2 regions of the Lysinibacillus sp. Bpr_S20 genome follow, and region 1 is predicted to be linked to the other one. Evidence: a T-box and tRNA genes for the amino acid it is inferred to sense, from the RefSeq annotation. Region 1 holds a T-box; the other holds one or more tRNA genes.
The links. The T-box of region 1 lies ahead of argS (arginine--tRNA ligase). A T-box ahead of a tRNA ligase gene usually reads a tRNA of that ligase, here a tRNA-Arg.

Region 1 (15,820 bases):
CAGCATTTGTATTTGCGATAGTACATCCAACAAAATCAGAAGCAAAAGTGATGTATGATGGAGCAGAAGTTGTAAAAGGGCAAACAGGGAAAATGACCTTTAAAAAAGATATCAAGGTGTACAAGAAAAATCCAAATGGCACATTTGATTCGTTAATGGTTAAGCGAAATAAATTCTTTAGAACGTATGATATCGAAAAATATGATGGCAAAATATTTTACCAGATGGGGGAATACCGCGTTCAAGCAACGGATTTGGTAGTTTTCAAAGAAGTACCAATAAAAATTCGTTCATCTTTCTATAACGATCCAATTTACATTCATATAAATCGTGATAATGGTATGGGTTCGTATGGATATTATTTTCTTAGACATCAACTTACTTTCCTAGATAATGGTCGCGTTGACCATTGTTTTAGTGATGGTGATGAGGGAACATATTGTGACAGGTATCTTAGTACAGATTTTAAAATAACTGAGAAGATAGAAAGAGAATACGGAACGCGTTACGAGATAACAAAAAATGCAGAAGGTAAAGGCGTTCCATTAAAAGAATCTAAAACTGAAAAAATTATGGAAAAGGGAAGCATTGTTTATGTAAAGGGTCTTGAAATGAATGGGTATCTATATGTAGGCTTAGAAGGAAATGACGCTCCAAATATTTGGCTTCCAGTGAATGTATTAAAGCCAGTTGTAGATAAGTGATAGATTAAGAATTTATAAAGCCCTCTTTTTTATTTGATAAGGGGGCTATTTTTTATGGTTGATTGACATGCGGATAGGATGTTTGTCGATGGTCTTGGGCTTAGATGAAGAAAATATATAAAGACCACTCCGTGATGGGTGGTCTTAATGTTTTTTGCCACCGTCATCCTCCGATTAGCTGAACTATCTAAGTCGAATCCAGAAAAAGCACTGGAACTTTTGCAAGCTTGGGGTGAGGGTACAAAAACCATAAAAAAACTGTTGGATGAGGTCACTCAAATATGTGGGTGATACTATCTGCACTTCATAGCTAGATAGAGACAAAGAATAGAGAGATAGGAGGGAATGTACTGAAAACCATACCATCTATTGAAACGCAACAACGTATGCATGCTTTCTTTATGAAAACATCAGCACCACGTATTTATAAAAAACGTTTGGAAGAAGAGCAAAGACGAAAAGAAGTTGAATCCCAACAATATGCGAATAAAGATAAGTAATAAAATAAGCACTTGCTACGGCAGTTGCTTTTTTGGAAGGCAAAATAAAAAGGACTGTGGAATTTATCCCAATCCTAATTAAACTTGCCCCCAGCAACGTCTTTTTTTATAAACCGTATTCAAAACCGTATTCATTCAATAATGTAAAGAGCCGAAAAGCTTGATAAACCTTGGTATTACTGCACTATAAAAATAATGAAGCCAGACTAAACAATGTCTGACTCCATGCGTGCATAACCTTTTAAATTGTCAAAAAGCTCTAATGTAAATGAATTGGAATCTGCTTGAGGGCTTACACCCTTTTGAACAAATATTAAAAATTCATCTATCGCTTTTTGAGATCCTTCAATTTCAACCTCAATTTGATCTTGATCATTTAGTTTACAGTATCCTTTTAATCCTAGCTCAATCGCTTTTTGTTTTATGAAAAAACGGTAGCCAGTTCCATAAATATCTCCGAAAAATTGAATTCGCGCTCGTTTGTTCAAGCTAACACCTCCTACTAGTGAAGGGGGAAAGAGCCCCCTTTGTGCTTAGTGCATCACACGTTCTTTTTCTAAAGACGCAATTAAATTATTGATATAATAGAGAACCTGCTGAGAAGCTTGATCTACTTCTTTTAAATGAACCTCAGCCTGTTGAATATTGCCCAACTTGTACGCCTCTGCTGCTAACTTCGCCGATTCATGAACACGTAAATGATAGGCATCTAAATCACGATACTCCTGCAAGTGTCCGAAACGTTCTACTGCGCGAGCAGATGTATACCATTTACCGAGACGACAATCAGTATGCGAAGAAACGTCACTTGGTTCAACGTTTTCAAGACCTAAGAACATATTATAAATTCGCCATTTCCATAAAATATGATCGGCCTTTGATAATTGTAAAAGTGCTATAGATGATAGTTGAACATTATTATTCGAAATAATGTCATTTCGGAAACGATTAATTTCTTTTCCTAAAGCGTGAATATCTCTTGATGTATTATGGCTATAGTCGCGAATATCATCTTGAAGATTAGAAATTTCAATCATTCTTGCAGAGACTTCATCAATAGCTGCTGCCTGCTCCTCAGATATCGCAGCAGTATTTGTCACATCTAGGTTTATATCTTCAATGGCATTAACAATCGCATTTAATAATGGTAACGATTCTTTAGCTTCCACTGTCGCTTCTTTAATAATTCCTGTCGTTTCTGTAATCGAGTTTGACACATCATTTGAATAGCTCTTTAAATGATGAACATTTGTAGTGACTTCACTAAGCGCTGATACCGTTCCCTCAGCAAGCTTTCGTACCTCCTGTGCAACTACGGCGAAGCCTTTTCCATGTTCACCTGCACGTGCTGCCTCTATAGATGCGTTCAAAGCAAGTAAATTTGTTTGATCGGCAATTTGGTTTATTAACGTTACAACATTTTCGATATCATTTACCCGTTTTTGTAATTCTGAAAAGGACTCAACAATCGATGTAAATGTCTCTTCAGTTTTAAAGATTTCAGAAAGGGCATGCTCAATTGCATTTTTCCCTTGAACAGCATGATCAACAGATTCAGTTGTTTTTTCAGAAATACGGGAAGACATTCGAGCAACTTCGTTAATAGAAGCGGCAATTTCTTCAGTTGCTGCGGTAGAGGACTGGATTTCTTCGTTTTGTTGATCTAAGCTATATACTAAATCTTTCATATACATGATTTTTGCGTTGACATCCATTAAAGAGGAAATTTCAGCGACTACATTTTCAATCGTGCGTTCTGTTAATACTTCGATGAGTAATTCCTGATCAACATTGACAGCAGATTGGAAAGATTTCATGTATTCAAAAGCTTTATTAGGTTTTAAACCAAAGTTATGTAGAATGTATGTAGTAATATAAAATGCAAATTGATTGAAGACGACGATTAGTTTACCAGGCTCATATTGATTCTTTCTGAATAAATTGAAAAATTTAACGGTTTCTTCCACATATTCATCATCTCGATTAGCTAAGAAAAATTGCGTTAAGTATCGATTAATATTTTCTTCACTAATTGTTAGTTGAGAGGAGAGAGAGAGTTCACTTAAATAATTATTAAAAATCGCGTTCATTGAAGGCGTGATATCTTTTAATTTAGTGTAGAGAGTTTTTAAATTCTCTTCATCTTGAGAATTGAAATGGTTAAATGCTAATGTTTTATTAAATCGCCCAGTAGCATTTAAATTTGTACCACGCTTTAATAATTCCTCGAGTTCGGCCTTAGGTCGAATACTTGAAAACATAAAAAAATACCTCCCAAAAATAATGAATAATAAGGTAATAATAGCATATTACAGGGTGTTTTAATAGACATTTCAAATGTCTTTGCTAAAATGAAAATATCTAATACAGCAGGGAATGTGGCAAATATGTATACAATTATTTACATGAAAGCTGATTATGAGCCTTGGTGGAAGTTTGAAGGCTGGGAGGCTTTTATACAAACAAATGAAACATATGAAACGGAGGAGCAATTTAATGCAGCATTGCAAACAAAGTTACAGCACTTCCGATTAACATATGACAATGAGGTAACGAAAGAAGGAGGATTTTGGGCCTTCTGGTCAGAAGATGAAAGTGTTTTTTGTGATGCTTGTGATGATGATGTCCAAATATATCACGGTATTATCGTTATAAAACCTGAAAAACAGAAATAAAATTTAAAAATTTGAAAAAAAACATTTTTCTTTATTTGACAAAATTATGAATGACGGTTATACTTAGTTTAACAATTTAATTGCTTCACCGGAAACATGAATTCACATATTACAAAAAGTGATCGCGTTAGTTCGGTACTCTTTGTAATATGTGAATTTTTTCATTCGTTGAAGAAATTACATATTGTTCACTTTTATTTTTTGGAGGTTTTCTTAAATGAAACAAGGTACAGTAAAATGGTTTAACTCAGAAAAAGGTTTTGGATTCATCGAAGTTGAAGGTGAAAACGACGTATTCGTACACTTCTCAGCTATCCAAGGCGAAGGTTTCAAAACTCTTGACGAAGGTCAAAAGGTGGAATTCGAAGTTGTAGATGGCAACCGCGGACCACAAGCTGCTAACGTAACTAAACTTTAATTCTCAGTAATTAAAATTACTTCCGTTAAACTAAGACATCCTATTGATATAGGATGTCTTTTTTTACGTGCTTTGAATTTCAAGAGTTACAATAGGAACAACAATAGTATGAAAGAGTATAGATACTACTATTATTACAATACAAAAGTTAAAAAAGAATTGGACATGGAGACAATAAGCCTTTCAATACATAATAAAATAAATTTATTATGTAAACTGAACCTAAATGAATTGCTTGTCTCGATTACATTCGGGACAAGCACCTTGACGTATAATTATTTACTTACTAAATGCTGTAACAACTTAACGGGAATAAACAAACCGACACGACCATACGGATCTACATTCGCCGTTGCAAAGACGATTCCTATAACCTCACCATCCAAATTTAAAACAGGACTCCCACTATTTCCGCGATAAACAGGGGCCTTCATCATCATAACTGGTTCCTGCCAATCTTCAAGGTGTGTTGATTCAAGTAGAGTCCCTTCATTTGCAATGCCCGTAAAGGCTAGTGGATTACCGATAAAATAGACATGCTCATTTTTGGTATAGCTAGGATTTTCAGCAAGTGAAAGGGAAGGAAGCTTATTACCAGTTACTTGCAATAATGCTAAATCTATATCTGGGTAACTTTGCACTAAGTTAGCGCCCATTAATCCTTCCTCAGGAAAAACGACGAATATAGATTGGGCATCTTCTACAACGTGTGCATTAGTTACGATCAGCCCATCTGAAGAAATCGAAAAGCCTGTGCCTTTACTAGAACCTGTAGAGATCTCTACAACTGCTTTTTTATAGGTTTTTATATCCTCTTGCGCTGATAGCCGAGCAGACACCTTCAAAAATTCAAGAGCTGGGATGGAGTAAATTTGAAAGATAAGGGCAAATGTATTCAAAAATAACACAAATGCCATACTCCAGACAATCCATTTGACAATTGGTTTTCGTTTTTTAGGTTTTTTACCTTGCAGTTGTTCTTCTTGTTCCTGCGCTAACGCTTTTTGCTGTTCAGCGAGAACAAGCTCGATCAATTCTTCTTCCGTCAGTTCTTCATCTGTTGTTGATCTATGTAAATCATTCATCAAAACTTCCTCCTTACTCAAAATGAAAGCGCCCAATCTGGACGACTGAATAAGTAAATTTCATTCAATTTTCTGTGGCAAGTTTGGCACTTTCAGTTGTTTGATGTTCAACAGGACTAATTTGACTACTGGTGTTTTGCCCTCTGTCCCAGTATGGTTTACCCCAACAAGTAGTTCCAAAGAAAGACATAGTGAAGCTCCTTCAGCTATTTTTTTCATTATACTTGAAGTTCCTAGGTTATACGACTGTTTGGGAAATCGAGTTTCTAGACAATTAATGTTGCATCGATAGATAAACTTAAGTGGAATGTTATAGAAATATATACCAACTATTGATTTTTGGAAATGGAACATTCATCAATTTATTAAAGCTACATTGACTAATATGGATATTCTGCTTAAAATGGATAATTATTACTTATTGTATTTTTTTACCTATAAATACATTTGAATAATATGTAGTGTTTTGAGAAGTACAGATAGTTGCTAAATATATCGAATACCTCCTAACCCTTTTGTATCTATGTTTCATGAAATTTTTACTGAACTAATATAGAGAACAGTTACATACAATGGATACAGGCTTTATAAGAATACAAAGGTATTAAAGTTAATATGAAAATATAAAAAAACATAGAAATCACTATGTTGCGTTTTACAAATGCAGGGGAGGAAAGGTAGAAAGGCGGTCAAGATAAATGAAAATTACCATGCGGTATGGGGTTGACGCTCCATTTTGGGTTGCTCTTTTAACTATTATCGGGCTAGTATTTACGTTATTGGGTATGTTTGGTTCAACAAATGGATTTGTATTGGGCTATGGTTTGATTTGTCTTGTGACGGGCCTATGGATGTTTATATACTCAACAACTATTAAAATCGCACACAGAGAGGTGATTTTGAACCTTGCACAAGTTAAAGCAGGTGATGAACTTCTTGATGTGGGAACAGGTCGTGGACTTTTGGCTATTTCGGCATCTCAAAGGGGTTGTAAGGTGACAGCCACTGATATTTGGTCAAAATGGGACTTGGGGGGGAATGGAAAAGCTAAACTGCAAGCTAATATAGTTGCTGAAAATGTAGCGGCAATCGACATCGTGGATGCTGACGCTCGGGAACTTCCATTTTCGGACGGGAGTTTCGACGTTGTGGTTTCAAACTTCGTAGTCCATAACATTAAAAGTGTGGAAGGAAGACGGAAGGCGATTCTTGAAATGTGGCGAGTTTTAAGCCCAAATGGACGATTAGTCATTTCTGACTTCAGTAAAACTTCAGAATACATTCAAATATTAAATACAGTTTCCAATTGCGTAGAAATAAAGCAATTTTTTTATACATTTCCGTTTTCAAAAGCTATTGTTGTGAAAAAGATTTAAGAAATCAGTAAACAGCAAAGATGTAAATCTAGAATGTACTTCTATCAGGGGGGCAGAAAAGGGGAAATGATGATTTTAAGTTTTCTTTTAACTGGTTGGATAGTCAGTTGGTTTAAGTTTGACGAATTGTTTATTCTAGCGCTAAAGGAACTATTTAACAAAAGGGTGACAATCGCAAGTTATTATTTTACATTTTTTTGTATTGGAGCAATTGGAGACTTAATCTTATTTTTCAACGGAAATTACATATCCAATTTATTCAGCTAACGACCAGATGGCGGAATAAAGTAAGCAGCTTATAACAATAAAAGCATAGAACTTTGTGCTTTTTTTCTTCCTTCAATCTAATGATAATGAAGACCTTCTGGTTAATTTGAATCGACCTGAACCATAAAGTATTTGTAAACGTTGGTATATCAACCCTATTAACGTTTTGAGTGTTATTGGAATTTAATAATCGAAAATAACTTAGCAAAGGAAAATCGTATAATGTATATATTTATTTGTAAATGCAAAAAATCATCGTTTTTTACAGCAATAATTTTATTATCTTTATTGGTTCTATTGTTTGGATGTCAAGAGAAAGAAGACGACAGTACACTTATGAAAAAAAAGGAAGAGAACAGTACGATTAGTAACGAAAACGAAAAACTCATTGTTTCTATATTTGATAACGAAGGCAAAAGTAGCGTAGTGGAACTAGATGCTGAAAAAATTGTAGAGGAAGAGTTAGTGACTAATGAAACGGTTTGGTTGCATGCAACACTTTCAGGCAATAAACGATACCTTGCCTATACAAGTGCAAAAGGTGATGGACCTTGGGAGATTTATTTATTAGACAGAAATGATAAAAAAACTCATCAAGTCACAAATGATACTTTAGGACAACTTATGCCTAGATTTGGTGATAAGGAAGGTAAAACAATCTATAGTGAAATATTAGGGGAAAAATACCCTGTTTCAAAGATTGCAAAAGTAGATGTGGAAAAGAAAGATTCTATTGTATTTGATACTGAACAAGCTGATCGTGCTGTAGAAATGTATGACATTTCTACTAACAAAATCATTGGTGCATTTGTTTCTGAGGAAGAAAACAAGGCAAGATTTAAAGCAAGTAATGAGACTGGAGAAACTCTAGAGCAAATTATGTATTCAATATATGAAATGAATTTAGATGGATCCGACATGAAGTTGATCACAAGTATAAAAGCTATCAATATTGATTCTATTGCTTATGGACCTGATGAGAAGTCAATAATTCTTGGAGGTGAGAATGTAAATGAAGATGAAGGAAGTGGTATATATAAACTATCAGGTATACCTAAAAATGAAGAAGTTAATTTTAACGGTATAACTACTAAAATACAGTGTATCTATAAGTATGACTTTGATAATAAAGAAATAACAAAAGTATATGAGTATAAAAAACCTGCTTTTGTTACGGATATGACGGTTACATATTAGAATATGCTAATTGATTATTTAATGTCTCTTTGAATCGAACCCTGAATAGAGGACACACTTTATAAAAAAAAGTGTCTCTGTTCGGGGTTTTGTGTTTATGTACAATAGCTTGGTAAAATACTAGGTATAAGTCGAAAAATCCAGTGAAACATGAGACATGCGAACAACACTATGCTGCATTAGCTCAATGGCTAAATCTGTAACTAGTATACAATTTTATGATTCGCATACTAATTTTTATGAAATAATTATATTATGTAAACTTAGAGGTGGAAACTTGTAAGAAAGTTTCATATTTAATATGATAGAAGTGAACTTACGAAAATGGGAGGCGTTTAGATGTATCGACAAGTAGATGATTTTTTAAGTGAGTGGGCAGCATCAGCACATGGCACTATTCAAGTATTAAAAGCCGTAACGGATGAAAAGCTTGAGCAAAGTATCGTAGAAGATCACAGCACACTAGGCTGGCTAGGCTGGCATTTAGTTGGTGCGGCTGGTTATTTCAGTTATTTAGCAGGTTTACAGGTTCCTATGATTCGTCAAGAAGACTCAATTCCTTCTACAGCAGCTGAGATTGTAGCTGCTTACGAAAAGGTAGCAAATGATGTGAAAGAGGAAGCGGCAAAGCTATCAAATGAAGATTTGCTAGAGGAAGTAAAAGGCTTCAATGGACCAGTTAAAAGAGGTGCATTATTGCGTGTCCTAATCGATCATCAAACACATCACCGTGGACAAATGACAGTGCTCTTACGTCAAGCAGGCTTACCAGTTCCGGGTGTATTAGGTCCAACGAAAGAAATGCAAAAATAACCGTAAACGGCAGATACTCGGTGTATCTGTCTTTTTTTACTGAATATAATGACAGAATATGGGACATCACCCTATTTATTTGGTGTATTAATGATAACGGGGCTACTGATGTCACTGCTACTGGCAGTATTTTCCCCTGATACACGGACGATCATTGAATATGAGGAAACTGTCGAGAAAATACAAGAGAGTGAACAGATGTCAGATGCTCAAGTAGAAATAGCAATGACCTCGACTAAATCGTAGTAATGGCAAGAGAAGTGGGAATCATAACAGGGGCTGCAAATGGTATTGGTTAAGCAATTGCGATAGCTTTATCTCACAAGGGGAGACTGAAACATGTATAACAAAAGGCGTCAATTACGAAAGTTGCAATCAGCCGATTCAACGTATGGGGCTACCAAGTGAAATAGCTGCTGACTTTGCTTTTTTAGCAGTGAAGAAGCAAGTTATATTAAGGGACAAGTACATTGAAGATATCCTTCATCAAAGAAACAGGGTTCTCCTTTTGAATAGGAGAACCCTGTTTGTTATTAGTTTAAGCCTTGGCTATCTTTCCACTCTAGGAATTCATCATAAGTTAATAGTTTATCTAAAATTGTGCCGTCTTCACGGATTTCAATGACACGGTTCGCAATTGTTTGGATGAACTGATGGTCATGAGATGTGAAGAGCATAGCACCTTTGAAGCGCATAAGTCCTTCATTTAGTGCTTGAATAGATTCAAGGTCAAGGTGGTTCGTTGGTTCATCTAGTAAAATAACGTTTGCAGTTGCAAGCATCATTTTAGAAAGCATACAACGAACTTTTTCGCCTCCTGATAAAACTGAAGGAGATTTTTTCACTTCTTCACCAGAGAATAGCATACGTCCTAAGAAGCCGCGTAAGAAGCTTTCTGTTTCATCATCAGGAGAATATTGGCGTAACCATTCTACTAATGATTTTTCAGTACCTTCGAAGTATTTATCGTGATCATTTTCAAAGTAGCTTTGAGATGTTGTTACGCCCCATTTGAATGTACCAGCATCTGCTTTTCTTTCATCCATTAGAATATCAAGAAGAGCCGTTTTTGCCATTGGATTACCAAGTAAAATGATTTTATCCTCTTTGTTCATTGAAAAGCGAATATCTTTAAATAGTATTTCGCCTTCATTGCTTGCTGTAAGGCCTTCCACTGTTAACACATCGTTACCGATTTCACGTCCAGTTTGGAAGTTGATGAATGGGTATTTTCGGCTAGAAGGTTTAATGTCGTCAAGCTCGATTTTATCCAACATTTTCTTACGAGAAGTCGCTTGGCTTGATTTCGAAGCGTTCGCAGAGAAACGAGCAACGAATGCTTGTAGCTCTTTAATCTTTTCTTCTTTCTTCTTGTTTTGGTCTGCCATCATTTTTTGTGCTAATTGGCTAGACTCATACCAGAAGTCATAGTTACCAACATATAATTGGATTTTAGAGAAGTCTAAATCCGCAATATGTGTACACACTTTATTTAAGAAGTGACGGTCATGGGATACGACAATAACTGTATTTTCAAAGTTAATTAAAAATTCCTCTAACCATTGAATTGCTTTTAAGTCAAGGTGGTTGGTAGGCTCATCGAGTAATAGAACATCTGGTTTACCAAATAGAGCTTGTGCTAATAATACTTTGACTTTGTCAGAACCTTCAAGGTCAGCCATTAGCATATAGTGAAGCTCGTCGCCAATCCCTAACCCGTTTAATAATGTTGCTGCTTCTGAGTCAGCTTCCCAACCATTTAGGTCAGCGAATTCACCCTCTAATTCAGCAGCACGCATGCCATCCTCATCAGAAAAGTCTTCTTTTGCGTAGATAGCGTCTTTTTCAGATTTTACTTCCCAAAGACGTTTGTTCCCCATAACAACTGTATCTAATACATTGAATTCATCGTATTCAAAGTGGTTTTGTTTAAGGACTGATAAACGTTCGTCCTTACCCATTGATACGTGACCTTCCTGAGCTTCAATTTCACCAGAAAGAATTTTTAAAAATGTTGATTTACCAGCACCATTTGCTCCGATTAAACCGTAGCAATTCCCCGGTGTGAATTTTATATTTACGTCTTCAAATAGTTTACGATCGCCATAGCGAAGACCTACATTACTTACTTGAATCATGCAAGTTCCTCCTTTTTTCACAATGGCACTAGTATATCATGAAATATGTACCATAGTCTATAAACATTATTAAATCAACGTTTAGCGTTATTTAAATTTTTATAAAACATGAGTTCTTCGTCGCTTAATACAGATTTTCCTTACAAGAAAGCTAATACACTTTTAGATATCGGATGAAAAAGAGGTCAGACAATAGGGAAAAAAGTCTTTAAATACACTAAAACACATTGATTTGCTTTGGTAACAGTTGGACTGCGAACGCTTAGTTACTCAGAAATTCCACATACAAAAAATAAATTGTTGGTAAAATGAGAGAAAAATTCTTAACAATATTTATTTCTACATAAAAAAGCAACCTTAATTGGCTGCTTTTATATCGTTTTGTTCTAATCCTAAAGCATCTTTAAGTCTTGTAGAATATGAGAAAAGTTTAATTCAGCATCCCTTATCCAGCATGGAGAGTAGTATCAACTAAAGTAGCGGTTCCTAGGAAGTAGCGGATTAACGGATGTATCCAATTAGTCCTAAACAGTTTTCAAAGCCATTTAATATCAAACTATTAAATATATGATTTCCTGCGATAAATACTAAGTGTTAAGCCAATTGGAACGCTTCCTATAAGCATTGGGAAAACACCATGGCTAATGAATGGGAGTGGCATTGATATAAAGGGTACAAGTCCGAAAAGCATAAGTATTTGATAGGCAATTTGCGTTGTAACATAAGCAAGACCACCAGTAATTAATAACCGACCGTATTCGTTATGAATGTAACCAAGTGTATGTGCTAAACGATAAATGATGAAGCCAAGAATGCATATAATGATAACACCTGCAAGTATCCCATACGTTTGTAAAATTGTGAGTAATGCAAAATCAGTATGCGCTGCATTAGCAAAAGGTTGAGAGCTAGTGCCAAACCAAGTGAGGTGCTTCATCACAGTTGAACTAAGTGCAACAATAGAATTCTCATCTAAGTCTGTTGTAAAGATGGTCTGCATTCTTTCAAGTTGATACGATTTTAAAGGTGCAAACATTAAGTAGCAGATGAATGCTACAAATAGGAGACTAAATGCTATAGTAATTGCTAGCTTTTGCTTGCGAGAAAAGCTGCTCGCATAAAATAATGTGGCAACAATCGCTGAATATGAACAAAATAATGAAATATCTGGTAATCGCAAGTAGCAATATGCACCGATTAAATAAAGAGTGAGCAGCAACCATAATGATTTTTTTGGTTTAGCGAAAAGCCCTGCAAACGCCATTAAAAAGAGGGGCATCGTCATCCAACCTTTAAGTTCTAGGGGGCCAACTCTAAAAAAAACAACCCCATTAATTGTTTCATTACCATTTAAAATAATAAGAAATAAGAGACATCCCAGTATATACATCTGCGTGGAATAGCGCTCTAGCTTGCGAAAATCGAGTCGCATTAAGAAGATTGTCAAAACAATTCCACCAATAACAATCACGATATTACGGATGATAGAATCTCGTAACGAGAGCTCAGCTGGTAGAAGTGGTAAGAAACTACACATTACTGCAAGCATAAATGGAATAACGAGTAGCCAATCGATTTTCGGCTGATGAATCTGATTAAGTGAGACGCCGAGGTTTGTAGCATTGCCCATTTCACGTACAGCCCGTAATTCCGCATCTGTAGCTTTATAGCCCTTTTCTTGCCAAGCATGCTTTGACTTCGCTAAATGATAAGTTAGCTCTTTTTCAACAGCATCATGTGCCTCCTTATTACGAATATGTCCCTTTACGTGTTGAGTAAATTCTTTAATCGTTCGCATAGCGTACCTCCTTCAGTAATTGCTCAAAAACAGGGCGTTTGTCCGTTTCTTTGTGAAGCTTTGTTAACAGCTTAACGCCCTTACGTGAAAGAACATAGCGCTTTTCATTCCCATACCACTCACTTACGACGAGTTGTTGCTGTTCAAGGCGATGTAAGGAAGAATAGATCATTCCTTCATTTAAATGAATGACCTCTTTGTTTTTTGCATAAAGAAGTTGCGTAATTTCAAAACCTGAGCGCTTCGTTTGTAGCATCGTTAGTAGCGACTGATCTGAAAGTTCCTCTTGAATCCCTTTACGTACAGCTTCCTTATGCATTTCTGTAAACTGCATCTTTTTAAATTGATTTTTCATAGCTTGTTTAAAACGTGTTTCCGTCAAATGGATTCCCTCCTAACGCTTTTTGCAACAAAGAACGGGCCTTACGAAGTCTTGTTTTCACCGTATTGTTATTCAATGATAAAATGTTGGCAATCTCTTGGATCGAATAGTCTTCAAAATAATAAAAATAAATAAGTTCACGATACTTAACGGGGAGAGTCATCACTATGTCAAACAATGCCTCGTCCTCACTATTCTGCACAACTTGCTCAAGCAAATCTCCCGTTTCTAATGCTTCCGCTAACACCTTCGTTTCCGTTACATCGACGTTTTTCTTATACCAGCTTTTTATATAGTCCTTTGAATGATTAATAGCAATACGCCACAACCATGTTTTCAAGCTGGAATGACCTTGATATGTTGAGAGAGCCTTATAACACTTGATAAAAATCTCTTGCGTCAAATCCTCAGCAAGAGGGGCATCATGTACATATGTATAAACAAGCTGCAGTACCTCTTGACCATAATTTGTCATTAGCTCCTCAACCACCTGATCTCGTGATAAGCTACTTGCTGTTATTGTTTCCTCCATATCGTCCCTCCTAACGTGTTCATTCATTAGACGATTGCCAAATAGTACAGGTTTTCCTTGTATGATCAAAAATATCAATCATTTAAAAATAATGGTAACACACCGTTCACAACCGTTTTTTTATTACATTGCAAAAGCACTATTGACTTTAATCGAGGTGTTGTGTAGAATATTTCGAAATTACAGTTAAATTCAATGAAAAAGAGAGTAATTTATGGATCTACTGGAAAGCGAATTAGGGATGGTGTGAGCCTAATGCAGGGGCCATAAATGAAACGCACTTTGGAGAAGGTTCTCGAATTAGTAGTAGAGAATAACGGGGAGTCACCTCGTTAACAACAGAAAGTGGTCATATTATATGGCAACTAGAGTGGTACCACGGGATAACTATGCTCTCGTCTCTATTTTTTAGAGACGGGGGCTTTTATTATGGAAAGGAGAATGAACATGCATACACAAATTGCGAAAAGCATCGCTATGGCATTAAATAATGAGTTAACTGTCAATGACATTCAAAATTTACTAGAGAAACCGAAAAATTTGGGCTTAGGGGATGTAGCATTGCCGTGCTTTACACTGGCAAAAAAATTAAGAAAATCTCCAAATAGTATCGCATCGGACATAAAAAACAATTTAAGTTGTGATGTAATACAAGAGATTCAAGTAGTAGGCGGGTATGTCAATATATTTTACCATCAACCAACGATTACACAGCAGGTGCTTAGTCAAATAGTAAAAGAAGAAAATTTATACGGGACTCAGCAGGAATCGAAGGGGAATGTTGTGTTGGATTTTTCTTCACCTAATATAGCGAAGCCTTTTTCCATGGGTCATTTACGTTCTACAGTGATCGGCAATGCATTGGCAAACATAGCAGAGAAAAATGGCTACCAAGCAATCCGCATTAATCATTTAGGAGATTGGGGAACACAGTTTGGGAAATTAATCGTGGCCTATCGAAAATGGGGAGATCAAAAAACAATTGAAGCTGCTCCAATCGAGGAACTTTTAAAAATCTATGTGAAGTTCCATGAAGAAGCGGAGCAGGATGAAACACTCAATGAACAGGCACGTGCTGCATTTAAAGCATTAGAAGATGGCGATAAAGAAGCGTTAGCGTTATGGCAATGGTTTAGAGATGCATCACTAGAAGAATTCAAGACCATTTATCAACTGCTTGGAATTAACTTTGACTCTTTCGTTGGAGAAGCGTTCTACAACGACAAAATGGCTGCTGTTGTGAAAGAGTTGGAAGATAAAGACTTACTTGTGAAATCCGACGGTGCTTATGTCGTTGAAATAGATAATATGCCACCTTGCTTAATAACTAAAACAGACGGGGCTACACTCTATGCTACCCGTGATTTAGCAGCTGCTTTTTATCGTCAACAACAATATGACCCGAAAAAAATATTTTACGTTGTAGGGAATGAACAGTCACTTCATTTTAACCAGTTATTTAAAGTCATTGAAAAGATGGGGTATGATTGGGCAAAAGACTTACAACATGTACCTTTTGGCATGATTCTAAAAGAAGGTAAAAAAATGTCGACGCGTAAAGGTAAAATCGTTTTATTAGCAGATGTACTTACAGAAGCGATTGCTACTGCAAAGCGAAATATCGAGGAAAAAAATCCAAATCTAATGGATAAAGAGAACATTGCACGTCAGATTGGTGTAGGAGCGGTTATTTTTAACGATTTGAAAAATGATCGTCTTCATGATATTGAGTTTTCGATTGAGCAAATGATGCATTTCGAAGGCGAAACAGGGCCATATATTCAATATACGTATGCACGTATTTCATCACTTTTGGAAAAAGCCGATGAACAAAGTTACGAAGTATCGTTTGAAGCATTAGGGGAGCAAGCATGGCCAGTTATTTTATTACTGGAACAATTTCCGAAAGTAATTGCTAACGCTTTAGAGCAAGCA
Region 2 (15,820 bases), on a different contig from region 1:
GGAAAAAAGAGCCGGAACGACGGAAAGATAAGGCCGCGACGGAAGGAAGAGCCGAAGCGACGGAAAGAGAAGCCAGAACGACGAAAAGAAGAGTCAAAGCGACGGAACATCAAGGCGAACATAAAAAGACATCCCAGAATTAAATCTGGGATGCCTTTGATAGTTTTATTTGCGGTCGTTGCGATCCATAATTTGGTCGATTAGGCCATATTCTTTTGCGCGCTCAGCAGTCATGAAGTTATCGCGGTCTGTATCTCTTGCAATGACTTCAAGTGGTTGACCAGTGCGTTCTGATAAAATACCGTTTAATTTTTCACGTAAGAATAAAATACGTTTAGCAGCGATTTCGATTTCAGTTGCCTGACCTTGTGCACCGCCAAGAGGTTGATGGATCATTACTTCAGCATTCGGTAGTGCGAAACGTTTACCAGGTTCACCAGCTGCAAGTAAGAAAGCCCCCATAGATGCTGCCATACCGATACAAATTGTTTGCACCTGTGGCTTGATCAGTTGCATTGTGTCGTAAATTGCCATACCGGCAGTGATTGATCCACCTGGTGAGTTAATGTAAAGAAAGATATCTTTATCTGGATCTTCTGCTTGTAGGAATAGAAGTTGCGCAACGATTGAGTTAGCAACGTTGTCGTCAATTGCACTTCCTAATAGGATAATACGGTCTTTTAGTAGTCGTGAATAGATGTCATATGCACGTTCACCACGACTTGTTTGTTCAATAACTGTAGGAATTAAATTCATGTTAAATCCTCCTTATAAAACTAAATTCGAATACTATTGCTGAAAACTTCCTTTGTATTTCAGCTGTATCCTTATCATACACATTATAGTCAGGGAAGGTCAAATATTAACCCTGTTAAAGTGAAATAAATTAAATCAATTTCACCTGGCGTAATTGTTGTTGGCGCTTCGCTTTCACGCAGAAACCATTTGGAGCAGATACAACAAACAGTGTGTCCGTATTTGAACTGGGCCAACACAATTAAATGCGTGACATTCGCCGGGAGAGTATCTTTATTTAGCAGGTATTTTGACACGTACTGAGTGAAAATAAAAAAAGTTAAAAGGTTTTGCATTCTATAGTTGAATTATATGCCATACGTTTGTATAATTGATAAGGTCATAAGTTAAAGTACAGTACACTATTTTGCAGGTATGCTTCAAATGAGGGTTATCTACATCATGCTTTTCGTAAAGCCTAGGGTGAGTACTTTTTTTTTGTTTAATTGCCCTCGTGGTGTAATGGATAACACGTAAGATTCCGGTTCTTGCACTGGGGGTTCGATTCCCTCCGAGGGCGCCATTTTACTGATTTATTATTTACTTTTATAACTCAATTCTCCTAATAAGTAGTTTAGCAGCCTGCTTAGTGGAGAAGTGAGAAGGGAAAATAATGGAATCTTGTCTAGTAGGCATTATTCCCGTATTTGTTCCTTTCAAACCTTCAAAAAAGCAACAACTCCAAATTATTTTTTAGTGAACATACCGAACGTGAAGACTAGTTATACTAGTCGGAAAAAAGAATCCTATCTGAGGGGATTCTTTTTTTTGTTTGTTTACTAAATATGTAGCGGCTTGCCGCCCTGTAGTTAAAATAAGAGCAGTCCCATATGTGATGACGATCACACAGGGACTGCTCTTGTTTTATTAATGAAGGGGATTTGTTGTAGTGCCGTATGCATTAAGCATAGTGTGCATATCCTGTTGAGAAAACTGAGGTACTTGATAGTAGCCATGCATATTTTGGTAAATAGATAATTCGTATGCCATTTCAATGCAGTTGGGAATACTATCTGCAACAACACGTCGAACGACAGGGTTGGTAGTTTCTGTTGCAGCAGCAGTCATACATTTCGCTGCCCCTTTTTGAGCACCTAATAGGAAGCCAGAAATTGCTTCGTCGTTAAGCTCATTTGCATTTTGCATTGGCTTTTTAGGCTGACCAGGATTCATTCCATATTTGAAATCATTCCCTGTCTCCATTTGATAGCGACCTGTAGGAACAGATGGATCATGTCCTGTGTTGAATGATTCCACAATAGTGTTATACATACCTAAAGTGAAATTATATTGGCTATCCAAAATGCTTAGTAACTCAGGATCCTTAACATGTGGACGTAAAAAAATGGATTGATTCATACCAGCAATGATTTCGCCGATTACTTCATGCATGTCCATGAGCTCATGTCCACCATGATTTAGGCTTTGTTGTTGGTTGAATGATGTTTGGTTTGATGATTCATTTTGAAACGATTGTGTCAAAAAAAGCGCCTCCTAAATATCATAGTTTGTTTTACAGTATTAAGTATGGCTACTTAGATAAATTTCATACGGTATTAATGCATTTGCATATATGTAGTATAGAGATGTTTTTTTCCTACACATTAGTAGTAAGAAAAAAGAAAGCGAAGGAGGTTTAGAATTGAAAAAAATTTTTGGACCTATAGGAATGATCGTTATTATTTTAGTTGTATTAGCCTTACTATTTATTCCAAAATACAATAGCCTTGTGACTGCTGAGGAAAGTGTTGATTCGAAATGGGCTCAGGTTGAAAATCAGCTACAGCGACGCTATGATTTGATTCCGAACTTAGTAGAATCTGTAAAAGGATATGCTAACCATGAGAAAGATGTGATCGCTAGCATTACAGAAGCACGTGCACAAATGGGAAGTGCACATAGTCCAAAGGAACAGGCTGTTGCCAATGATGCATTGAACGGTGCACTTAGTCGATTGCTAGTAGTCGTAGAAAACTATCCAAATTTAAAGGCAGATGCAAATTTCCGTCAATTAATGGATGAATTAGCTGGGACAGAAAATCGCTTAGCGGTTGCTCGAGAAGACTACAACAATGAAGTGCAGGCTTTTAATAAAACGGTCAAACGTTTCCCGGGTAATTTAATTGCAGGGATGTTTGGTTTTGAACAGAAAGAATACTTTAAAGCAGCTGCGGGTACTGAAAAGGCACCTTCTATAGATTTTAGTAGTTCAGGTAAACAATAATGAAAAGCTTTTTTATTCAGCTCATGATTGTGAGTATCATGTTTATTTTATCGATAAGAATGGCAGAAGCCGCAATGCCGTCACCAATGCAAAATACGTATATTCATGATTTTGCTAATGTTTTATCTTCATCCATGAAGGAAGAACTCAATCATTATTCAGAGCAGCTAGATAAAGGTACAGGTGCTGAAATAATGGTCGTCACCGTAGATACTATTAACGGAGAAGAACCAAAAATGTATGCAACTAAAATGATTCGTTCTTGGGGCATTGGTGATGCCAAAAAAAATAATGGCGTGTTATTATTAGCAACGTTTGGGCAGGGAGAAGGTAATAATGATGTGGTCATTGCTGTAGGTCAAGGTCTTGAGGGTGCATTACCTGATGGTAAGTTAGGGCGCATTTTAGATGCAGCGTTTTATCCGAATGCAAGTGCCGGAGACATTGATAAGGCATTTAAAGCTACGTACACTGAAGTATTTCAAACTGTCGCCGAGGAATACAATTGGGATGGAGAAATGCCTGAGAATACAGCTGACAAAGAGGAAATGCCAACGTGGATGATTATTTTAATCGCTATTATAGTACTTATTGTTTATACATTTATTTCTAATGGTAGAGGAGGCGGGCCTCGTTCTGGAAGACGTGGTGGACGTGGCGGTTTTCCAGGTGGCTTTCCAGGTGGTTTCGGAGGTGGCAGCTCTGGTGGCAGCGGCTTTGGAGGATTCGGAGGCGGCTCATCTGCTGGTGGAGGAGCAAGTCGGAAATTTTAACTTTTTTCCGAATCCAAATGCAATTATTCTGAGGGGATAGACTATATTTAAAAAAGTGAACTCACTGCAGTTCACTTTTTATTGGTTAAAGGTAATTGCATTAATTTTTACAAATATTTGACAATTTGGGTAAAATTGCTATAATTTAAATTGTATCGACAAACGATATAACATGTACTGATATAAGGAGGGATCATTTTGAAAAAAAGGTTTTTATCAGCATCATTAGCGGTTATTTTAACGTCATCTGCTGTCATTCCTGTATCTTTGCAGGAAGTGCGCGCTGCTAATGAAACTAGCAGTCAAGTAAAAGTAAAAGAGGAACGTCTATCTGCTAAGGAGTTTCTAGATTTAACTGTAACAGCTCTAACATTCCAACATGGATCAGAGACAATGCGTCAGCAAATCATTGATCAATGGGTAAAAGGCGAAGAATTAAAAGATTTCAGTGTGAATATTAAACGTGATGAAGCGGCACGTATTTTAGTAAGAGCTTTAAATAAAGAGGAAAAAGAAGCAACACTTGCTGAGTATCAAGAAAAAGCAAATAAGATAGGTTTATTTAACGGTCTCTCGAATAGTGAAACGATTACTAAACAAGATGCTGTCAAAATTTTAAACAATGCTAAAAATGTAAAAAATAGTGTTAGCAATAATGAAGGCGTAAAAGAAATTTCGGTAGAAGATTTCATGAAAAATCCAGGAAACGCCGGCTATCATCTTTCACCAGACGGAAATTACATTACTTATAAATCTGCATGGGAAAATCGTTCAAATGTGTTCGTAAAGAAAATGAATGATGATAGTGAGCCAGTACGTGTATCTAGTTCAATGGATCGCGATATTGGGGGATCCTTCTGGAAAGATGATAATTTACTATATGTAAAGGATAAAGGTGGCGATGAAAACTTCCACATTTATTCAACAACATTTAATGGTAATGAGGAGAAGGATTTAACGCCATATCCGAATGTAACAGTTGAGTTATTAAGTGATTTACAGGGCGTTAAAGACGAAATCCTTATTACGATGAATAAAGAAGATGCAAAAGTCTTTGATGTGTACAAGCTTAATGTGAAGACTGGAGTCACTACACATGTTGCGAAAAACCCAGGTAATATTTCAAGTTGGTTAGCAGATCATGATGGAAATGTACGTATGGCAGTAACTTCAGATGGTGTAGAAGGAACTATCCTTTACCGTGATTCAGAGAAAGATGAATTCAAGCCATTTATTGAAATGAAAGCAGGAGATGAAGTAATGCCACTTGCTTTCTCTAAAGACAATAAACATATTTTCGCAACTTCTAATAAAGGAAGAGATAAAGTAGAAGTAGTTAAATATGATTTAGAAGGTAAAGAAGAAGTAATTATGTCCAACTCAGAAGTGGATGTAGCGGGTGTATTATATAGTTCTGAGAAAGATAAAGTATTGTACGGTGGATATGTAACAGATAAGATACATTATCAATTCTTTGACGAGGATTTTGAAAAACTATTCCGTAAAATTCAAAGCAAATTAGGTGTTCCTGAAAGTGATTTAGGTATTAATGATTACAACAAAGAAATGACAAAATTCATTGTTAACGTTTCTAGTGACACTGTTTACGGAAAATATTATTACTACGATTCAACAACAGACGAATTAAAAGAATTGGCAACATTAAGCCCTTGGTTAAAACAAGATGAGCTTGCAGAAATGCATCCAATTTCATATAAAAGTCGAGACGGCCTAACAATTAACGGTTATTTAACTTTACCGAAAAATAAAGAGGCTAAAAATCTGCCACTTATCGTCAATCCACACGGTGGACCATGGGCACGTGATATGTGGGGCTTTAATCCTGAGGTGCAATTACTAGCAAATCGTGGTTATGCAGTACTACAAATGAATTTCCGTTCGTCAGCTGGATATGGTAAAGAATTCCTGGAAGCTGGTAATAAGCAATGGGGTCTAAAAATTCAAGATGATATTACAGATGGTGTACAATGGGCGATCGATCAAGGTATTGCAGATCCTAAACGTATCGGAATTTATGGTGCATCTTTTGGAGGTTATGCAACATTAGCAGGTATCACTTATACACCAGATCTATATGCAGCAGCAGTTGATTATGTAGGTGTATCGAATATCTTTACACTATTAAATACAATTCCTCCATATTGGGAAACAATGCGTGAAATGCTTTATGAGCGTGTTGGGCATCCAGAAAAAGATAAGGAGCTATTAACAGCAGCTTCACCTGTCTTCCATGTGGATAAAATTAAAACACCGCTATTTGTAGCTCAAGGTGCAAATGATCCACGTGTAAATAAGGCTGAGTCCGATCAAATCGTTGAAGCATTACGTGCTAGAGGCGTTGATGTGGAATACATGCTGAAAGATAATGAAGGTCATGGTTTCCATAATGAAGAAAACCGTATCGAATTCTACACTGCAATGCTAAAATTCTTAGATAGCCATCTGAAAAAATAATATAAAGAGGACTGTGCATAATTTCTTGCACAGTCTTTTCTAGTTGAAGACTCTAAATTGTTCTTATTTGGATGGAGAACCGTTATAAGAATTGAAAAGTATTTCGAGATATATCATTTTTTTTATTGTCAATTAATGTGATACAACGGGCTAGCTTTTCTACGCCAGCATTAATTTGACGCTCATCCACTTGAGAAATACTTAATCGAATCAGATTTTCCTTTTTATATTCTGGTAGGAACATTCTAGCTGCATCATCCACAAGGACATTTTGCTCTTGTAACAAATTGACAATCTGCTTTGCAGTCACTTTTTCGGGCAGGGAGATAGTAAGATAAAATCCTGAAGAAGGTTTCGTATATTGCGTGTTATTTGGTAGCAATAACTTACAAGCTTCCTGTAGATGTTGCATTTTTCTATAATATAGCTCTTTTATTTTCTTAATATGGCTATTAAACATTCCGTTTTTTAAATAAATTTCTAATGCTCCTTGTGAAAGAACCGAACTATTAAAATCGGCAGTAAATTTATAACGTAAAAAGTTGTTACTCATAATTTTTGGAAGTACTAAAAACGCAACTCTTAAACCAGGTAGAAAAACTTTAGAAAAACTTTTAATATAAATAACTCTGCCAGAAGGATTGTACGCGAATAATGGATCAGATTTAGTATTTGGATCCAAATCACCTAAAAAGTCATCCTCAACTATATAGACATCGTATTTTTCCGCTAATTCAACAATTCTTTTTTTCTCTTTATTCGTATAGCTATGTCCAAGTGGATTATGAAACCTAGGAACAATATAGAAGAACTTGATATCGTTATTGCGAAATATATATTCTAGACGATCGAAATCAATTCCATCCATAGATAAATCAATCCCGAACGTAGTCACTTTCTGTAAATTGGCAGATTCTATAAAGCCAAAATAAGTAGGCTGTTCAATTAAAATATTGTTTTTCCCATTCGGAAATGGCATAGAAACTAATAAATTAAGAGCCTGCTGAGAGCCAGACACAATAAATAATCTTTCGGGTTCAGTGAATACCTGTAAGCTTTGCAAATACTTCACCAATTGAAGTCGTAGAGAGGATAGTCCTTGTTGATCGGTGTAAGTAAATAATTCTTCTTTATAAGTATCAATGGCCTGATTAATACAGTGCTGAAAATCAATGTAGGGCATGATGTCTTTATCAGGACCAGCAGACAAAAAGTCAATAATATCATTTTTACTGTCTGGATTTTGAAATTCATTGACAACATAATAACCGCTTTTGGGCACAGAAAAAATGAAGTGCTCTTTTTCTAGCTCCTCATACGCTTTAACAACTGTGTTTTTACTACAGGAGAATTTTTCTGAAAGTTGTCGTACTGAAGGAAGCTTACTACCTGCTATAAGTAATCCCTGTGCTAGTTGATCTTTAATTTCATCAATAACCTCATTATATTTTGTATACAATACAAAGCCTCCCTTATTCTGTACCAGGACAGATGGCGAAATATTCCGTTTATTTTTACGGTAGTTCCTCTTAATATTCATTATACCAGCACAAATGGTACAGATTTGTAAAAAAATATAAGGGGATGGTCATAGTGCAGGACAATAAGAAGGAAAAAATGGGGTTATTATTAGGCTTAGTGGGCGTTATCTGTTTCAGCTTAACATTACCTGCAACCAGTGTAGCAGTAGAATATTTTGGGACTACAATTGTTGGCTTAGGAAGAGCGGTAGTAGCATCAATTTTAGTTACTATCGTATTGATTGTGAAAAAAGAAAAACTACCCACTGCTCGTCAATTCAAGAGCTTAATTATTGTCTCTTTAGGCGCAGTTTTAGGATTCCCCTTACTTACCTCTTGGGCTATGACAAGTTTGCCAGTTTCTCATGGAGCTGTAGAATTAGCCCTTTTACCTTTAGCTACGGCGGGGTTTGCCATGATAAGGGGAGGCGAAATTCCGTCCATTAAATTTTGGATATCAAGTATAGTTGGCGCATTGGCAGTAATGGTTTACGCTACTTATCTTGGACTGGGCCAGTTACATGTTGCAGATTTAGCCTTATTGGCAGCAGTCATAATACTCGGACTTAGTTATGCTGAAGGTGGGGTACTAGCACGAGAAGTAGGAAGCTGGCAAGTAATCGCGTGGGCAATCATAGTAGCTACTCCTTTTCTTATTATTCCAGTGCTATTAAACGTATCAGCTGAAATGTTGCATGCTCCTTTAAAAGCTTGGATTAGCTTCTTGTATCTTGCTATTGTTAGTCAATTTTTAGCATATGTAGCCTGGTATGGTGGAATGGCTATGGGAGGCATTTCAAAAGTAAGTCAAATTCAATATTTACAGCCATTTTTAATGATTATTTTTGCAGCTTTATTTCTTAATGAATCCATTACATTATTTACTATTGTTGTAGCCATCGTTGTTGTCGTGTCAGTATTCATTGGCAAGAACACCACTGTTATTAAAAAAGATTCAGAATCAATGAAACAAAGGGAGTAATTACGGTATTTTGATTTTCGTTTTATAATGCTCTTATGGGAGGTGCTTTAATTGAAGGTTACATTTTTTAGTCGGGCTAATTGTGGATTGTGTGTAGAGGGATTACATACATTAAAGCTTGTACAGGAAGATATAGATTTCGATATTGAAATTATTGATATTGAAGAAGATGAAAGCATACATGAAAAGTATATGTTAATGATTCCGGTAGTAGAGAAGGATGGGCAAGTGATACAATATGGCAATTTAGATTACGCAACACTTGTGGAGCATTTGTCTAACGAATAACAAAGGAATCTGCTAAATGTACATACCAGAGGCTTTTAATGAGATGTTACTTTTACTCGAATTTTCAGCAGTAATAACCACAATTCACAAATTGTTCAATGAAAGCGTTTAGAATTTGAACAGTTTGTGAAGACCTTCACATTTGGCTTTATTTTTAAAAAAATAGGAGTAGAATAAGAATCAGTAAGAGGTTGTTATAAAACAGATGATCAAAAGTATCACATTTTTAGTGGTTGTTATATTACAAAAGCGAATTTGAAGGGAGATTTTACAATGTGGGTTATTACAGTATTTGAGAAAAAGGACGTTCGTATTTTTGAATACACAAATAAAAATGAAGCAACAAAAGCTTTATGCAGATTTAAGAAAAACGCAATTTTATCTTACACAAAATAAGCTAATAAAAAACCCGTAACCATGACATTTTGGTTACGGGTTTTTTATGCTAGATAACACACGATATTTAATTAATCAGACTCAGCACCAAAGCGAGGGGATGATTTCCGTTCCGGCTGGGCGCTTTGTAGCTGACGCCTTGCTTTCGCTACAGATAAAACATTGCCGCTGACGCTTCGCTTTCGCGCAGATAAAACATTTGTTGCTGTCGCTTCGCTTTCGCACAGATAAAACATTTGTAGCTGCCGCTTTGCTTTCGCTACAGAAAACATTTGCCGCTGCCGCTTCGCTTTCGCGCAGAGCAGAGCTTCCTGGGGGCGTTCGATGAGCCGCTTCACTCGCGTTCCTCTATTGCTGATCCCCAAGGAGTCGCCCAGCCTCCACTCCAATCATCCAATCAATTCTTTTTGCAATTGTCTTTCTGTTAAAAAGCTCATTTAACTTTAGATATCCACAATTAGGCCATTATGCTTAAAATAGAGAGTCCTTTATGTATCTACTTACAACGCTAATTCCGGGACATTTAAATAGCGAAGCTTTCCATTTAATTTAAATTACAATAGTTCCTCAAAAAAGTGTACCTTTAAATTTCTCCGGTTTTTTTACATAGCTCTCGATTATAAATCCGCATTCTGTGCAAATAATATATTCAACAGTTGAACCGATACTCATCTTATTTTCTGGGTACATAACCGCATATCCATTATGCTTACCTTTTCCTAACTCAGTCCCACCACATTTTGGACATTCTGTTGCTTTCGTAGAATTCTTCAATTAGAAACCCTCCCCTATATATGTAAGCCAATTTTTCTGATATATCCTATTATCTATTATTACGAATGAGTTGTAAAATGGTTCCATTTTATTAAACCTTTTCATAATTGTAAAATGAAGAGTTTTTTATTACTAAATGGTTATATTATTTTTTAAACGGTTTTATTGTAAATTAAACAAGTTTTTTGTCACTTTACATTATTTATAAAGAGTATTATAATGAAATCGTAAGTGGGACATATTTTTATGCAGTGGGACAAAATATAACCCACTGATATTGAAAAGGGAGTAGATTAATATGTTATCTGTACCTGAGGCACAGCAAAGGCTACTTCCAGAAATGTATCCGCTGCTACAATCGAGATATCGTATATTGCAAACAGTTCAGCTTATGCAGCCAATTGGGCGTCGAACACTTGCAGATTCACTTAAAATGACCGAGCGAGAAATTCGAAAAGAAACGGATATTTTACGTGAGCAAGGGTTATTAGATTCTCAAAAGTCGGGTATGGTATGTACAGACGATGGTGAAGTAGTTATCGAAAAGCTTCGAACAATTGTCTATGAATGGTCTGGTCTTAAACAACTGGCTAAATTATTGGAAAACCATTTCGGCTTACAGCATGTAATTGTTGTACCAGGTGATTACAATGAAGACGATACGATATTAACATTGCTTGGAAAAGAGGCAGCACAACAATTTATGTCAACAAGCTTTGATGGTCAAATAGTAGCTGTTACTGGTGGCAAGTCGGTTGCATCGCTTGCGCAATTTTTACATCCCATTGATGCACATAACATCACATTTGTTGCTGCTCGCGGAGGTATTGGACATGAAATGCAAATGCAAGCCAATACACTTGTCTCAGCATTTGCTATGCAAATGGATGCACAGTATCGCACATTGTTTTTACCGGAGCATTTAAGTGAGCAGGCCTATCGAGCAATGTTAACAGAGCCAATGGTAACCGAAATGATGAATTATTATGATCATGCAGATTGTGTGATTCATGGTATCGGCTCTGCAGAAGAAATGGCTATTCGTCGTAATTCATCACCGGAGGATTTACGAATACTCGAAGAAAAGGGTGCAGTTAGTGAAGCATTTGGCTATTATTTCAATGCAGAAGGTGAAATTGTACACCGAATTCGAACAATCGGTATTCAGTTTGAGCAAATTCAAAGAAGTAAGCAATTAATTGCAGTTGCTGCTGGTAAACAAAAAGTGAAGGCAATGCTATCGTACTTTAAGGTAGCGCCAAAGCAAACGATTTTTATAACGGATGAGGTAGCCGCGAAAGCTATCGCCGAAGGTATACCTTCGTTATAAATTACGATGTAACTCAATTTTTCAGTGAGTTCTACAACACTCTCTGAATGAGAATAAAGCCAATTGTGGATATTATAAATGTCCGAGGCAAAATTAATTATTTCAACAATATTGGAGGAATTGACAATGGCATTAAAATTAGCGATTAATGGATTTGGACGTATTGGACGATTAGTATTTCGTGAAGCGATGAAGCACGATGAATTCGAAGTGGTTGCAGTAAATGACCTAACAGATGCAGGTCAGCTTGCACACTTATTAACTTATGATTCAGTACACGGTATCTACGATGCTGATGTTTATGCAGACGGTGATTCTTTCGTAGTAAATGGAAAAAAAATTAAAGTGTATGCCGAAAAAGATCCGGCTAATTTACCTTGGGGTGAGCTAGGGGTTGATGTAGTACTTGAATGTACAGGTAGATTCCGCTCGATGGAAGAAGTAGGAAAACATATTCAAGCGGGTGCTAAAAAAGCGATTCTTTCGGCTCCTGCGAAGGGCGAAATGCCAACGTTTGTAATGGGCGTGAACCATGAGGATTACAACCCTGAAACAGATGATGTTATTTCAAACGCTTCTTGTACAACGAACTGCCTAGCACCTGTTGCTAAAATACTTGATGAAAAATTTGGTATTGAACGCGGTATGATGACAACAATTCACTCCTATACAAACGATCAACGTATCCTTGACTTCCCGCACTCTGATCCACGTCGCGCACGTGCTGGTGCAGTGTCAATGATTCCAACAACAACAGGAGCAGCAGTAGCAGTTTCAAAAGTATTGCCTCAATTAAAAGGTAAATTAGATGGCTTCTCGATGCGTGTGCCAACACCAAACGTTTCATGTGTGGACTTAGTAGTGGAGCTAAAATCAGAAGTTACAAAAGACACTATTAATGCTGCATTAAAAGAAGCTTCAGAAAACGAGCTTAAAGGTATTTTAGGATACAACGAACTACCATTAGTTTCAATTGACTACAATGGTAATCATAACTCTTCAACTGTAGATGGTCTTTCTACAATGGTATTAGAAAATAGTATGGTAAAGGTTCTAGCATGGTATGATAACGAAATTGGTTACTCTACTCGTTTAATGGACTTAGCTTTATATATCGCAGAAAAAGGATTAAACAATAAATAAGTGTCATAATTCGATAACTCAAGTAAAAAGTGTGACATAATACTGCTTTTTACGCATAAAAAGTATAGCCTTTATAATGTCTAAAAGATATAATATACAAGGGTAATGGGAGTAAGGGAAATTTACCCTTACTCCTTTTTTATACAAAAAATATAAGATGAGCGTGTGCTGAATATTCGGAATAGGCACTATCCTCTGACTGGTTATGTAATTGCAAGACATAGAACGTGACTTTTGCTACTATAAAAGCAAGTAAAAGGATACTTCACCATAGTGTGGGTTGATAAAGGCTTGTTAAACGAAATGGACCAAAGTTTTTTATCTCATACAGTTTAGTGAATGATGGGAGGAGCCAAGATGGGTGAATCCAGGAAATTCACGACTACAACTTTGAAGGGGGTTTCTTCATGTTAAATAAGAAGACGATGAAAGATATTGATGTAAAAGGTAAGCGCGTATTTGTACGTGTCGATTTTAATGTACCAATGGCAGATGGCGCGATTACTGACGAAACACGTATTCGAGCAGCAATTCCTACAATTGAATATTTAGTGGAACAAGGTGCCAAAGTAATTTTAGCCTCTCACTTAGGACGTCCAAAAGGTGAAGTAAACGAGGATATGCGCCTAACTGCAGTAGGTGTACGTTTAGCTGAATTAATGGGTAAACCTGTTACGAAATTAAATGAATCGATTGGTCAAGAGGTAGAAGAAGCGGTTGCCAACATGCAAAATGGTGACATGATTCTACTTGAAAATGTACGCTTCCACGCTGGTGAAGAGAAAAATGATCCTACTTTAGCGGCGCAATTTGCAAAATTAGCGGACGTTTATGTCAATGATGCATTCGGTGCAGCTCACCGCGCACACGCGTCAACTGAAGGAATTGCCAAGCATGTACCAGCAGTATCTGGTTTCCTTATGCAAAAGGAATTAGATGTGCTAGGTAAAGCTTTATCAAAGCCGGAGCATCCATTTACAGCTATTATCGGTGGTGCCAAAGTTAAAGATAAAATCGGTGTCATTGAAAGCTTATTAGAAAAAGTGGATCACTTAATTATCGGTGGCGGTTTATCATTTACATTCATTAAAGCGCAGGGCTATGATATCGGTAAATCTTTATTAGAGGAAGATAAAATCGATTTAGCAAAATCCTTCATTGAAAAAGCAAAGGCAAAAGGCGTGCAATTACATATGCCAATCGATGCAGTTGTCGCAAACGAATTTTCAAAGGATGCAGAAACACAAATTGTAGATGTAGACGCTATTCCAGCGGACTGGATGGGCTTAGATATTGGTCCAAAAACAGCTGCTAACTATGCAGAGGTTATTAAAGATTCTAAATTAATCATTTGGAATGGACCAATGGGTGTCTTTGAAATGGATAAATTCGCGAATGGTACAAAAACTGTAGCAGAGGCTATGGCAACTACAACTGGTTATACAGTGATCGGCGGCGGGGATTCTGCAGCAGCAGTAGAAAAATTTGAAGTTGCCGATAAAATGGACCATATTTCTACAGGTGGCGGTGCATCACTTGAATTAATGGAAGGGAAAGAGCTTCCTGGGATTGTGGCATTAAACGATAAATAAAACATTAACGTGGAATAAAAACATAGGAGGCAAGAACGATGCGTAAACCAATTATTGCAGGTAACTGGAAAATGTATAAAACATTTGAAGAGGCTATCCAGTTTGTTGATGCGGTACAGGACAAACTTCCTTCAAATGATAAAGTAGACGCTGTTGTTTGTGCACCAGCACTTTACCTACCTACGCTTGTGCAAGTTGCAAGTGAATCTGAGCTAGCAATTGGTGCACAAACGATGCATTATGAAAACGAAGGTGCATTCACTGGAGAAATTAGTCCAGCTCAACTTGCAAGTGTGGAAGTAGACTATGTTATTTTAGGGCACTCTGAACGACGTGAATATTATAACGAAACAGATGAAGCCATCAATAAAAAGGTTGCTGCAGCACTTGCGCATAATATCGTACCGATTATTTGCTGTGGCGAAACGCTTGAGGAACGCGAAGCCGGGACTACTGAGCAGAAGGTTGCTCATCAAATTACAGCAGCACTTGCTGGATTTGGAGCACAAGAAGTGGAGCATATGGTGATTGCTTATGAACCTATTTGGGCAATCGGTACAGGTAAAACTGCTACAGCAGAAGATGCTAACCAAGTATGCGGTGCAATTCGTGCAGTAGTGAAGGAATTATATAATGCTGAAACGGCCAATGCTGTACGTATTCAATACGGCGGTAGCGTAAAACCTGAGAACATTCAGGAATTATTAGCAAAAGAGCATATCGATGGTGCTTTAGTCGGTGGAGCAAGTTTACAACCAGAATCATATTTAAAATTATTGGAGGCGGCAGCAAATGCCTAAAAAGCCAGTAGCATTAATTATTCTAGATGGCTTTGCATTTCGCGACGAAACTTTCGGAAATGCAGTAGCCCAAGCAAACAAACCCAATTTCGATCGTTATTGGAATAAGTTCCCGCATTCCACTTTAACGGCAGCCGGTGAAGCGGTAGGGTTACCTGAAGGTCAAATGGGGAACTCTGAAGTTGGACACTTAAATATTGGTGCTGGACGAATTGTGTATCAAAGCTTAACACGCTTAAACAAATCTATTCGTGAAGGAGATTTCTTTACGAATAAAGCATTTTTGGATGCAATTGCACATGTTAAAGCTCATAATTCTAAGCTTCATATCATGGGTTTACTTTCAGATGGTGGCGTACATAGCCATTATGAGCATATGTTTGCGCTATTAAAGCTTGCAAAACAACAAGGCTTAGACAAAGTCTTTGTACATGGTTTTTTAGATGGTCGTGATGTTGGACCGACAACAGCTCTAGACTATATCGAAGAAACTGAAAAACAAATGAAGGACATTGGCGTAGGTCAATTCGCTTCCATCCACGGTCGTTATTATGCAATGGATCGTGATAAACGTTGGGATCGCGTAGCCCTTACTTACAATGTACTAGTAGATGGTGCTGGCCAAACAGCTGATAGTGCAGCAAGTGGTGTAGCTGAATCATATGAGCGTGATGTAACAGATGAGTTTGTGATTCCATTTAGCGTTCAAGAGCACGGAGAAGCAGTGG

Region 2: it encodes a tRNA-Arg, which carries the amino acid that the T-box ahead of argS (arginine--tRNA ligase) is inferred to sense. The anticodon was not compared.

Annotation. Positions count from the first base shown of each region.
Region 1 covers NZ_JALNLQ010000009.1:67,916-83,735, forward strand. The annotation lists gene MWJ95_RS19035 (hypothetical protein) at 1-704, shown strand, start outside; gene MWJ95_RS19040 (acylphosphatase) at 1,411-1,692, opposite strand; gene MWJ95_RS19045 (globin-coupled sensor protein) at 1,738-3,465, opposite strand; gene MWJ95_RS19050 (DUF1033 family protein) at 3,592-3,879, shown strand; gene MWJ95_RS19055 (cold-shock protein) at 4,097-4,297, shown strand; gene MWJ95_RS19060 (S1C family serine protease) at 4,573-5,382, opposite strand; gene MWJ95_RS19065 (class I SAM-dependent methyltransferase) at 6,081-6,758, shown strand; gene MWJ95_RS19070 (TolB-like translocation protein) at 7,248-8,222, shown strand; gene MWJ95_RS19075 (DinB family protein) at 8,562-9,035, shown strand; gene MWJ95_RS19080 (hypothetical protein) at 9,144-9,281, shown strand; gene MWJ95_RS19085 (ABC-F family ATP-binding cassette domain-containing protein) at 9,569-11,173, opposite strand; gene MWJ95_RS19090 (FtsW/RodA/SpoVE family cell cycle protein) at 11,733-12,971, opposite strand; gene MWJ95_RS19095 (helix-turn-helix transcriptional regulator) at 12,958-13,353, opposite strand; gene MWJ95_RS19100 (sigma-70 family RNA polymerase sigma factor) at 13,334-13,885, opposite strand; T-box leader at 14,072-14,291, shown strand; gene argS (arginine--tRNA ligase) at 14,333-15,820, shown strand, end outside.
Region 2 covers NZ_JALNLQ010000007.1:197,654-213,473, reverse strand. The annotation lists gene clpP (ATP-dependent Clp endopeptidase proteolytic subunit ClpP) at 166-756, opposite strand; tRNA gene MWJ95_RS17645 (tRNA-Arg) at 1,244-1,318, shown strand; gene MWJ95_RS17640 (spore coat protein) at 1,663-2,277, opposite strand; gene MWJ95_RS17635 (LemA family protein) at 2,438-3,019, shown strand; gene MWJ95_RS17630 (TPM domain-containing protein) at 3,019-3,792, shown strand; gene MWJ95_RS17625 (S9 family peptidase) at 3,991-6,267, shown strand; gene MWJ95_RS17620 (aminotransferase-like domain-containing protein) at 6,350-7,726, opposite strand; gene MWJ95_RS17615 (DMT family transporter) at 7,852-8,769, shown strand; gene MWJ95_RS17610 (glutaredoxin family protein) at 8,821-9,057, shown strand; gene MWJ95_RS24540 (hypothetical protein) at 9,331-9,453, shown strand; gene MWJ95_RS17605 (hypothetical protein) at 9,525-9,818, opposite strand; gene MWJ95_RS17600 (transcription initiation factor TFIIIB) at 10,021-10,227, opposite strand; gene MWJ95_RS17595 (sugar-binding transcriptional regulator) at 10,526-11,557, shown strand; gene gap (type I glyceraldehyde-3-phosphate dehydrogenase) at 11,684-12,700, shown strand; gene MWJ95_RS17585 (phosphoglycerate kinase) at 13,108-14,292, shown strand; gene tpiA (triose-phosphate isomerase) at 14,331-15,092, shown strand; gene gpmI (2,3-bisphosphoglycerate-independent phosphoglycerate mutase) at 15,085-15,820, shown strand, end outside.